Regions from separate parts of the Kitasatospora sp. NPDC057965 genome, predicted to be linked through region 2. Evidence: predicted binding sites of a transcription regulator. Region 2 holds the regulator's gene; the other holds the start of a gene.
What was found. The regulator HspR, encoded in region 2, represses chaperone genes until heat shock. The targets are predictions, from matches to a motif close to TTGAGNNNNNNNNNCTCAA.
Positions count from the first base shown of each region.

Region 1 (5,180 bases), on a different contig from region 2:
GGCGTGGGCCACCGACTCGCCGAGCGAGGTCTTGCCGACGCCGGGCGGGCCGACCAGGGCCAGCACCGCGCCGCCGCGGCGCCCGCCCACCAGGCCGAGCCCCTGGTCGGCCCGGCGCTTGCGGACGGCCAGGTACTCGACGATCCGCTCCTTCACGTCGGCCAGGCCGGCGTGGTCGGCGTCCAGCACCGCGCGGGCGCCGGCGATGTCGTAGGAGTCCTCGGTGCGCTCGTTCCAGGGCAGCTCCAGGACGGTGTCCAGCCAGGTGCGGATCCACGAGCCCTCGGGCGACTGGTCGCTGGAGCGCTCCAGCTTGTCGACCTCCTTGAGCGCGGCCTCGCGGACCTTCTCCGGCAGGTCGGCGGCCTCCACCCGGGCGCGGTAGTCCTCCTCCTCGTCGGCCGGGTCGCCGTTCAGCTCGGCCAGCTCCTTGCGGACGGCCTCCAGCTGGCGGCGGAGCAGGAACTCCTTCTGCTGCTTGGCCACGCCCTCCTCGACGTCCTTGCGGATGGTGTCGTTGACCTCCTCCTCGGCGAGGTGGTCGCGGAGCAGGCCGAGCGCGTACTCCAGTCGCGCGACCTGGTCGGCCTCCAGCAGCACCTTGAGCTTCTGCTCGGCGGTGACGAAGGACGCGTAGCCGATGTTGTCGGCGAGCTCGCCGACACCCTCGATGGCGGCCACCCGGTCGACGATCTGCCAGGCGCCGCGCTTGCGCAGCCACTGGGTGGACAGGTTCTTGTACTCCTTGACCAGCTCGGCGGCCCGCCCGGCCACCGGGGTGCCGACCGAGGACTCCCGGAACGGCGTGGTCTCCACCCAGAGCGCGGCGCCGGGCCCGGTGGTGCCGACGCCGATCCGCACCCGGCGCACCGCGCGCACCAGCGCGGCCGGCTGCCCGATCGCATTGGGGCCGTCGGCCAGCCGGCCGACCTGCTCGACGGTGGCGAGGGTGCCGACCGCCGCATACGAGCCGTCCACCCGCGGCACCAGCAGGACCTGGGGCTTGCCGGTGCTGCCGGGGGCGGCGGCGCGCGCGGCCTCGACGGCGGCGCGGACCTCGGTGTCCTTCAGGTCCAGCGGAACGACCATGCCCGGCAGGACGACCTCGTCGTCGAGCGGCAGCACGGGCAGGGTGAGCGGTGTGGACGTCGATGCCATGATCTCTCCCCAGTCAGCGAACTTGAGTCGACCTGACTAAGGCTTCGCGGCCGCCGGATGTTCCCCGGGCCGCGTTCGCCGTGAGCGAACGGCCGAGGAGTCCCGGCCGGGCCGTCAAAAACGGGACCGGACCCGGCTCAGAGCCGCTCCAGCACCGCACCCCGCCCCGCCCCGGAGGCCGGCGCGGAGGCCGGCGCGGAAGCCGAACGGGGGCGCCCGGCGAACGCTCCGAGCCGGTTGCGGCGCGGCCGGTGCCCGTCCCAACGGCGCAGCCACCGCCACAGCGCCACCCCGGCCAGCAGCGCCGCCGGGTGACCGACCCCGGTGACGAGGTCCCGGTCCTCGGCGATCTGCCCGGCGATCAGCGCGGCGGCCAGTCCGAGCGCGACCACCCGCCCGCCCGGCCGCAGCAGCCCGGCCAGCGCACCGAGACTGGCCAGCACGCCGTAGCTGACGCCGATGTCCAGGTAGTCCATCGCGGCCGGCTCCAGCCGCCCGGCCTCCACCCCGACGACGACCACGCCCTGGGAGAGCAGGGTGGCGCCGATGTGCCCGGCGGCGAAGACGGCGGCCGCCCGGACGGGGCCGACCCGGCGCTCCAGCGGCGCGACGGTGAGGGCGAAGGCCCACAGGTAGGGCACCCAGTTCGGGCCGGCCACCCAGAAGCCGCTCAGCAGCAGCGCGCGCAGCGGGTGCTGGAGCAGGTTGTGCCCGTCCGAGCTGGACGCCTCCTGGAGCCGCAGCACGAGGTCCGGGTCGGCCAGCTGGGCGAAGGTGGTGGTGACGCCGACCACGGCGAGGTAGCCCAGCGCGAAGGGATTGCGCCGCGGGGTCGGCACCCGGGCCAGCAGCCAGTCGGCCGCCCCGGCCCGAAGGCCGTGCCGGAGCATCCCGTACGGCGGACCGCCGCGCCCGGCGCGCACCTGTCGCTCCGTCATGCCGCCTCCGCTCCGCCGCCCGTGACCGTCGCCCCCGCGCGTGTCCAACGTTCCGGCGCGTACCGGAAATCCCACCCCCCGTGATTTGTCGTGGCCACGGTACGGCCGGCGGCTGGGAGCACGCTGGGAGAACGCTGGGCGCGGGGGGATCGAGGGGTGGTCGAATTGGTCCATACCTTCTCCCCCAATACCGGTGCCCGTCCCCGCTGACCGGCGCCTTGGCGTCGATCGATGTGCATACGTACCGTTACGGAGTGAAAAAACGCCGGGTAAGGTATCGGCCCGTGCCCACTTCCGAGTGGGCCCGACGGCCGGCCCGGCAAGCCGGCCCGCGGGCCGGAAATGTCCGGTCCACCTGCCGGGAATCACCCGCTGTCCGTACGCTGCGAGGTGTGCGGGACAAGTGAGCGGCGCACGCCCGCTCGCCGGCACCGCGCACGCGACGGGACGGCGGACCCGGCACAGTCCACGACGGAACAAGACTACGAGCGGAGCCTTCGCCATCCCCACAGGTGGCCGGCCCGCAGCCCTGGGGGCGGTGGCGTGACCGTGACAGAAATTCAGCAGGACAACCAGAACGCCGGCGGCACGGTGAGCAGTCAGCGCAGAGTGCTGGTGGTCGAGGACGAGCCCACGATCGCCGAGTCCATCGCGGCCCGGCTGGGCGCGGAGGGCTTCAAGGTCGCCGTGGCCCACGACGGCCCGGGCGCCGTCGACGGCTTCCACACCTGGCAGCCCGACCTCGTCGTCCTCGACATCATGCTGCCCGGCTTCGACGGCCTGGAGGTGTGCCGCCGGATCCAGGCCCAGCGCCCGGTACCGGTCCTGATGCTCACCGCGCGGGACGACGAGACGGACCTGCTGGTCGGCCTCGGCGTCGGCGCCGACGACTACATGACCAAGCCCTTCTCCATGCGCGAACTGGCCGCCCGGGTCAATGTGCTGCTGCGCCGCGTCGAGCGCGCCCAGCAGGCCGCCCGCACGCCCGCGCTGGGCAGCCTGCGCTTCGGCGAGCTGGAGATCGACCACGTGCAGCGCCGGGTCCGGCTGGCCTCGGGCGACGTCCACCTGACGCCGACCGAGTTCGACCTGCTCGCCTGCCTGGCCGCCCAGCCGCGCGCCGTGCTCACCCGCGAGCAGCTGCTGGCCGAGGTCTGGGACTGGACCGACGCGTCCGGCACCCGCACCGTCGACAGCCACGTCAAGGCGCTGCGCCGGAAGATCGGCGCCAGCTGGATCCGCACCGTGCACGGCGTCGGATACGCGCTGGAGGCCCCGCTCTCGTAGCGGCGCACCCTCGGACAACGGGCCGCCGGGGGGCCCGTGCCACGGACGCCGTGCGACCCACGCGGGGGATCACAGGGGACCAATGACCTTTCCACAGCAACGCAACGGGGACCTCGCCGGCAGCCGGCCGCCCACCCTGGCCGCCCGCGCCGCGAGAAGGGTCTGGGCCGACATCCGGCCGCTCGACCCGGTCCGCTCGATCAAGGGCAAACTCGCCCTCCTGGTGATCGTGTCCGTCTTCCTGGCCACCGGCATGGTGGTCGTGGCGATCCGGTCCGAGACCCAGATCCGGATCATCATGATCTTCTCGATGATCGCCTCACTGCTCTTCATGCAGTTCCTCGCGCACGGGCTGACCGCCCCGCTGCGCGACATGACCGCCGCCGCCCGCGCGATGGCCTCCGGCGACTACAGCCGCCGGGTCGAGGTGAACTCGCGCGACGAGATCGGCGAGCTCGCCGCCACCTTCAACCAGATGGCGGCCGACCTGGAGGCCGCCGACCGGCACCGCCGCGAACTGGTCGCCAACGTCTCGCACGAGCTGCGCACGCCGATCGCCGCGCTGCACGCCGTGCTGGAGAACGTGGTCGACGGCGTCGTCCAGCCGAACCCGGCGACCCTGGGTGCCGCGCTGGAGCAGACCGAGCGGCTCGGCCGGCTGGTCGCCCACCTGCTGGACCTCTCCAAGATCGACGACGGCGTGGTCGACCTGGACGCCCGCCCCTTCGAGGTGCGGGAGTTCCTGGATGGCGTGCTGCGCGGGGTCACCGTGGACGGCGCCACGGCGGGCGGGGCGTTCTCCCGGCGCGGCGACGTCCGGCTCGCGCTGGAGGTGAGCCCGGTGGGCCTGACCGGCGTCGCCGATCCGGAGCGGCTCCACCAGGTGGTCGCCAACCTGGTCGACAACGCCTGCAAGCACTCCCCGCCCGGGGGCACCGTGACGGTCCGCGCCCGGCCCGGCGAGGGGCCCGGCGCGCTGCTGCTGGAGGTCGAGGACGAGGGTCCCGGCATCCCCGCGGCGGACCGGACCCGGGTCTTCGAGCGGTTCGGGCGCAGCGGCACCGCGACCGCCGCCGGTCCTGGCGCCGACGGCGGGACCGGCCTCGGCCTGGCCATCGCCCGCTGGGCGGTGGACCTGCACGGCGGGCGGATCGAGGTCGCCGAGGCCGCCCGCGGCTGCCGGATCGAGGTCCGGTTGCCCGGCCCGCGCTGAGCACCGCGCGCGGGCCGGGCAACCGGACCGGACGGCGGCCGGGCGACGGCCGGACGGCGGCCGGGCCCCGGGGAAGAGGACAAATGTCACAGAACCGACACAGACCCGACCCCGGGGCCCGTACCCCACCTTGTCCGCTTTTGCCACCATTTGGGTGGCGATCAGAACCGGTCGGTTCCCCTCCGCTGCGGGTTTCTAACGCACATTTTCAGCCAAACCGCAGGTCAGGACTGTGATCTGGGCGACGCCTGCCCCCCGGGGACTGCGCGATCACTGGTCGGAGGCGTAGCCTTAATCCCCGCTGTCCAAACATCCCAAAAGGAAGCGGAAGAGGGCGGTTGCCGCCGTGTCGCCACAGTCCCCTGAACACCCCAACAGCTCGGCAAGCTCCACTGGCTTCGGCCCCAATGAGTGGCTCGTCGACGAGATCTACCAGCAGTACCTCCAGGACCCGAACTCGGTCGACCGAGCCTGGTGGGACTTTTTCGCCGACTACAAGCCCGGTACCGAGGTGACCCCAGTGACCCAGGCCGCGACCCAGGCCGGCGCTACGCCGACCCCCGCCGCCGCCCCCGCGACGCCCG
Region 1 covers NZ_JBHVPZ010000019.1:67-5,246, reverse strand. The annotation lists gene lon (endopeptidase La) at 1-1,158, opposite strand, end outside; gene ACFVVU_RS24210 (rhomboid-like protein) at 1,296-2,096, opposite strand; gene ACFVVU_RS24205 (response regulator transcription factor) at 2,646-3,383, shown strand; gene ACFVVU_RS24200 (ATP-binding protein) at 3,466-4,596, shown strand; partial or broken gene ACFVVU_RS24195 (hypothetical protein) at 4,943-5,180, shown strand, end outside.
Region 1: a site for HspR is predicted at 1,181-1,199, ahead of lon (endopeptidase La). Genes of this name have one in related genera too.

Region 2 (5,180 bases):
GCGAGCCTGCAATGGACCATCGAGAGCGAACTGATCGTCCATCGGTGACCGCTGCCCCGTCCAGGTTTGCGTGGTGTCATCTGGATGCCTGGCAGGGAGATGACGCACTGGGCGGCGGAAGCATGGTGACACCGGGCCGTGTTGTACGGCACCATGAGTGGACGTTCGTTCTAGATGTCCGGTGGCTGATCCATTCAGAGGAAGTGATGTGCGTATGTCTCGTATGCGCCGATCCGGCCGGAAGGTTCTGCTTCCGCTCGTCATGGGTGTGGCGGCCCTGGTGATCGCCTGGGCCGGCGTGCCGCAGGGGCAGTCCGCCGAGACCGGGCGGAGCGAGCATGTCGCGGCCCTCACCGACGCCGACATCAACTGGACCTGAGCCGCCCGCGGTTCCGGTGCCGGCGCGTGGACGCGCGGCCGGGAGCGGTGGACGCGCTACGCGTGGGGGTCGTCCTCGTTGGCGGCCCGTCCGAGAACGTAGCCGAGCTGGAACAGGGAATCCACGTTGTAGTCCTCGCGCATTTCGGCGATGTGCCGGGCGAGCGTTCTCTCGCTGATCCCCAGGCGGCGCGCGATGACTCGGTGATTCGTTCCCGAGAGCAGCAGTTCGATGATGGTCTGCCGTAGCCTCGATACCACTTGGCGCGGTACTGCCGGGTGGCCGTCGAATTCGAGTGCGCGGCCCCAGTTCCGCTCGAACACTTCCTCGGCCAGGTATTCGATGACTGATTGGTCGTGTATGAAGGCAGCCAGGCTCATGTCATCATCGACCGGGATGACGGCGATGCGCCGGTCGATGATGATGAGCCGGGTGTAGGGCTCGTCGAGCGTTCTGAACTGCCACCCGGCGGCGGCCAGCGTGGTGACGTAGTCGCGGGTGGGCTGGTGGTACCGCGTGCTGGCGTGATAGATCGTCCGCATCGTCGCGCCGCGCCGCAGGACCTCCAGGTCGCTCTCCAGGTTCGCGGCCAGGACGTCCGGTGGTCGCGGGCCGCCGGGTTGCATCGCCAGCGCCTCCTCCAGCCCGCCGGCCGTGGACTGCCGCACCCGCTGGTTGATGAGGGCCTTGCCCCGGACGTACTCGATCTGCCCGCCGCTCTGGCCCGGCGAGTGGAATTCCTCGGCCAGTTCGGCCAGTTCGGTCGGAAGCGAGACGGCGCGGGACAAATGTTCCAGGGCCTGCCGCTGCCAGGTGAGGCTCAGACTGGCGGACAGCTGGGCCGGATCGGCCGCGATCAGCATGCGCGGTTCGTCCAGATCCGGAACCAGGAGACCGATCGACAGGAGTTCGTCGAACACCTGTGATTCGTCCGGGTCGTTTCCTTTCCGGGCAATTCTGCCGTCCTTGCGGAGGACGGCCAAATAGAGTTCCCGGGCATCGGTCGAGAGAATCCGCGGCGCTCCGGCCGCGGCGCCGCTCTGCTCCCGACCGTTCATTCTCGTCTCCTTGTCATCGACCGGCGGAAGCGGTCAACAGGGGCACGGGCCACGCCGCCTCATCGGCGATCCTAGAGGTACGGCGTGTCGCGGCGGCCGGGATCCGTTGACCGGCGGTTCGGTCCAGGTCCTCAACACTCTCTCACCAACGCCGTGCCGCCGGCACCCCCCGGCCAGGGGGAAACCGGCGGCGGTGCGCGGTGGCGACAGGGGCCGTCAGCGCTTGGGACGCCAGACGACGAGGGCGCTGGAGTGCGGGGTGGGCGGCTGGTAGGGGACGAGGTCGCGGCGGTAGGAGGCGTGGATGGTGGCCTCGCGCTGCTGGAGCGCGGTGGCGGCGCCCTCCAGGGAGTCGACCAGCTCGGTTATCCGGGACTGGAGCGCGGTGACCTGGTTCTCCAGTTCGATGATCCGCTTGATGCCGGCCAGATTGATGCCCTCGTCCTGGGAGAGCCGCTGGACCTCGCGCAGCTGCTGGATGTCGCGCGCGGAGTAGCGGCGCCCGCGCCCGGCGGTGCGGTCGGGACAGACCAGGCCGAGCCGGTCGTACTGACGGAGCGTCTGCGGGTGCAGGCCGGAGAGCTCGGCGGCCACCGAGATCACGTAGACCGGGGTGTCCTCGGTCAGCACGTACTGGGGCTGCGGGGCGGTCCGGCGGGTGGTGCGGCGGGCGCCGCCGCCACCGGGCAGGCCCTCGCCCAGGCCGGGGCCGATGGGGTCGTCGGGGGTCATCTGGTCGTCACGCTCCCTCCGCCGCCCGGAAGAGAGCGGCTCGTGGGTCGTCGGAGGCGGTCGCCTCGCGGTACTGCTCCAGGGCGGTCAGCGCATCGCCGGTGACGCTCTGGGGCACCACGACCTCCACGGTGACCAGGAGGTCGCCGCGGGTGCCGTCCTTGCGGGTGGCGCCCTTGCCGCGGGCCCGCAGGGTGAGGCCGTTGGCGCTGCCCGGCGGCAGCTTGAGCTTCACCGACGGGCCGTTCAGGGTCGGCACCTCGATGGTGCCGCCGAGGGCGGCCTCGGGGAAGCTGACCGGGACGGTCACCGTCAGGTTGTCGCCCTTGCGTCCGAAGACGGGGTGGGAGTCGACGTGGACGCTGACGTACAGGTCGCCGGGCTGGCCGCCGCGCTCGCCCTGGGCGCCCTTGCCCTTGAGCCGGATCCGCTGGGCGTCCTGGACGCCGGCCGGGATCCGGACCTGCATGGTGCGGGCGGAGCTGGCGCGGCCGCTGCCGTGGCAGTCCGGGCACGGGTCGTCGACGATCATGCCGCGGCCGCGGCAGTCCCGGCAGGGCTCGGAGAGCGCGAAGGCGCCCTGGCCGCGGCTGACGGTGCCGGAGCCGACGCAGGTCGGACAGACCCGCGGGGTGGTGCCGGACTTGGCGCCGGTGCCGTTGCACAGCCGGCAGGGGGCCTGACTGGTCATCCGCAGCGGGACGGTGGCACCGTCGACGGCCTCCTCGAAGGAGAGCGTCACCTCGGTCTCGACGTCGGCGCCGCGCCGCGGCTGGGCCTGCCGGCCGCCGCGGTTGAACAGGCCGCCGAAGACGTCCCCGAGGCCGCCGGTGTTGCCGCCCTGGGTGCCGCTGAAGAGGTCGCCGAAGTCGAAGCTGTAGCTGCCGGTGCCCCCGGGGCCGCCGGGGCGGAAGCCGCCGTTGGCGAAGAGGCTGCGGGCCTCGTCGTACTCCTTGCGGCGCTTCTCGTCGGAGAGGACGTCGTACGCCTCGGAGATGTCCTTGAACCGCTCCTCGGCCTTGGTGTCGCCCTTGTTGGCGTCGGGGTGGAACTCGCGCGCCAGCTTGCGGTAGGTCTTCTTGATCTCCGTGGCGCTGGCGTCCTTGGGCACGCCGAGGACCTTGTAGTAGTCCTTCTCCACGTAGTCCTTGCCGCTCATGGCCGGCGCCACCTCCCGAGGTCCATCGTCACAGTGCTGTCAACGGTCCGGGCACGGCGTTCCGTGCCCGGGCCCATCGACAGCGCGCTGCGGAGCCGGCCGCCGTACTGGCCGGCGTACGACTCCGCAGCGCAGGGGTTTTCAGCTGTCACCGCTGGTCAGCTGTCCGAGCCACCGTCGGCCTGGTCCTTCTTCTCCCCGCCCTTGGCGGTGTCGGAGTCCGGACCGGACGTGGTCTGGGTGCCCGGCTGGGGCTCCGCGACCGCGACCATCGCCGGGCGGATGATCCGCTCGCCGATCCGGTAGCCGGGCTGGAGGATCTGGACGCAGGTGTCCTCGGTGACGTCCGAGGAGTAGCTGTGCATCAGCGCCTCGTGCATGGTCGGGTCGAAGGGCTCGCCCTCCTTGCCGAACTGCTGCAGGCCCAGCTTGGCGACGACCGTCTCCAGCGACTCCGCGACGGACTTGAAGCCGCCCGTCACCTCGCCGTGGTCGCGGGCGCGGCCGATGTCGTCCAGCACCGGGATCAGCGACTCCAGGATGTTGGAGACGGCGATCTCGCGGACCGTCAGCCGGTCGCGCTCGACCCGCTTGCGGTAGTTCTGGTACTCGGCCTGGAGGCGCTGGAGGTCGGCGGTGCGCTCGGCCAGCTCGCGCTTGGCCGAGGCGGCCTCCTCCGTGCCGGAGGCGGCGGAGCCCTCGGCCCCGGCCGCGGCGGCCTCCTCAGCCGCCTTGATCACGGCCTCCTCGGCGGCGGAGTCGTCGCCGGGCTCGGCACCCTGCGGCTTCTCCGTCATGCCGCACCGCCCTTGGGCTTCTCGTCGTCCACGATCTCGGCGTCGACGACGTCGTCGTCCTTGGCACCGGCGTCACCGGCCGCACCCGCGCCCGCACCGGCCGCACCGGCGGCGTCGGCGTTGGCGTACAGCGCCTGGCCGAGCTTCTGGGCGGTGGTGGAGACCTTCTCCGAGGCCTCGCGGATCTTCGCGATGTCCTCGCCCTTCAGGGCCTCCTTGAGCTCGCCGATGGCGGTCTCGACCTCGGTCTTGACGTCCGCCGGCAGCTTGTCGGCGTTGTCGGCGATGAACTTCTCGGTGGAGTAGACGAGCTGCTCGGCCTGGTTGCGGGTCTCCACGGCCTCGCGGCGCTTGTGGTCCTCCTCCGCGTACTGCTCGGCCTCGCGCATCATGCGCTCGATGTCGTCCTTCGGCAGCGCGGAGCCGCCGGTGACGGTCATCTTCTGCTCCTTGCCGGTGCCGAGGTCCTTGGCACCGACGTGCATGATGCCGTTGGCGTCGATGTCGAAGGTGACCTCGATCTGGGGCAGGCCGCGCGGGGCCGGCGGCAGACCGGTCAGCTCGAACATGCCGAGCTTCTTGTTGTACGCGGCGATCTCGCGCTCGCCCTGGTAGACCTGGATCTGCACGGACGGCTGGTTGTCCTCGGCCGTGGTGAAGATCTCCGAGCGCTTGGTCGGGATCGTGGTGTTGCGCTCGATCAGCTTGGTCATGATGCCGCCCTTGGTCTCGATGCCGAGGGACAGCGGGGTGACGTCGAGCAGCAGGACGTCCTTGACCTCGCCCTTGAGGACACCGGCCTGGAGCGAGGCGCCGATGGCGACGACCTCGTCCGGGTTGACGCCCTTGTTGGCCTCCTTGCCGCCGGTCAGCTCGCGGACCAGGTCGGCGACGGCCGGCATGCGGGTGGAGCCGCCGACGAGGACGACGTGGTCGATCTCGGAGAGCGAGATGCCGGCGTCCTTGATCACGTTGTTGAACGGGATCTTGCAGCGCTCCAGCAGGTCGGAGCTCAGCTGCTGGAACTGGGCCCGGGTGAGCTTCTCGTCCAGGTG
Region 2 covers NZ_JBHVPZ010000004.1:371,049-376,228, forward strand. The annotation lists gene ACFVVU_RS07490 (hypothetical protein) at 209-379, shown strand; gene ACFVVU_RS07495 (LuxR family transcriptional regulator) at 436-1,437, opposite strand; gene ACFVVU_RS07500 (heat shock protein transcriptional repressor HspR) at 1,654-2,169, opposite strand; gene dnaJ (molecular chaperone DnaJ) at 2,177-3,328, opposite strand; gene grpE (nucleotide exchange factor GrpE) at 3,487-4,125, opposite strand; gene dnaK (molecular chaperone DnaK) at 4,122-5,180, opposite strand, start outside.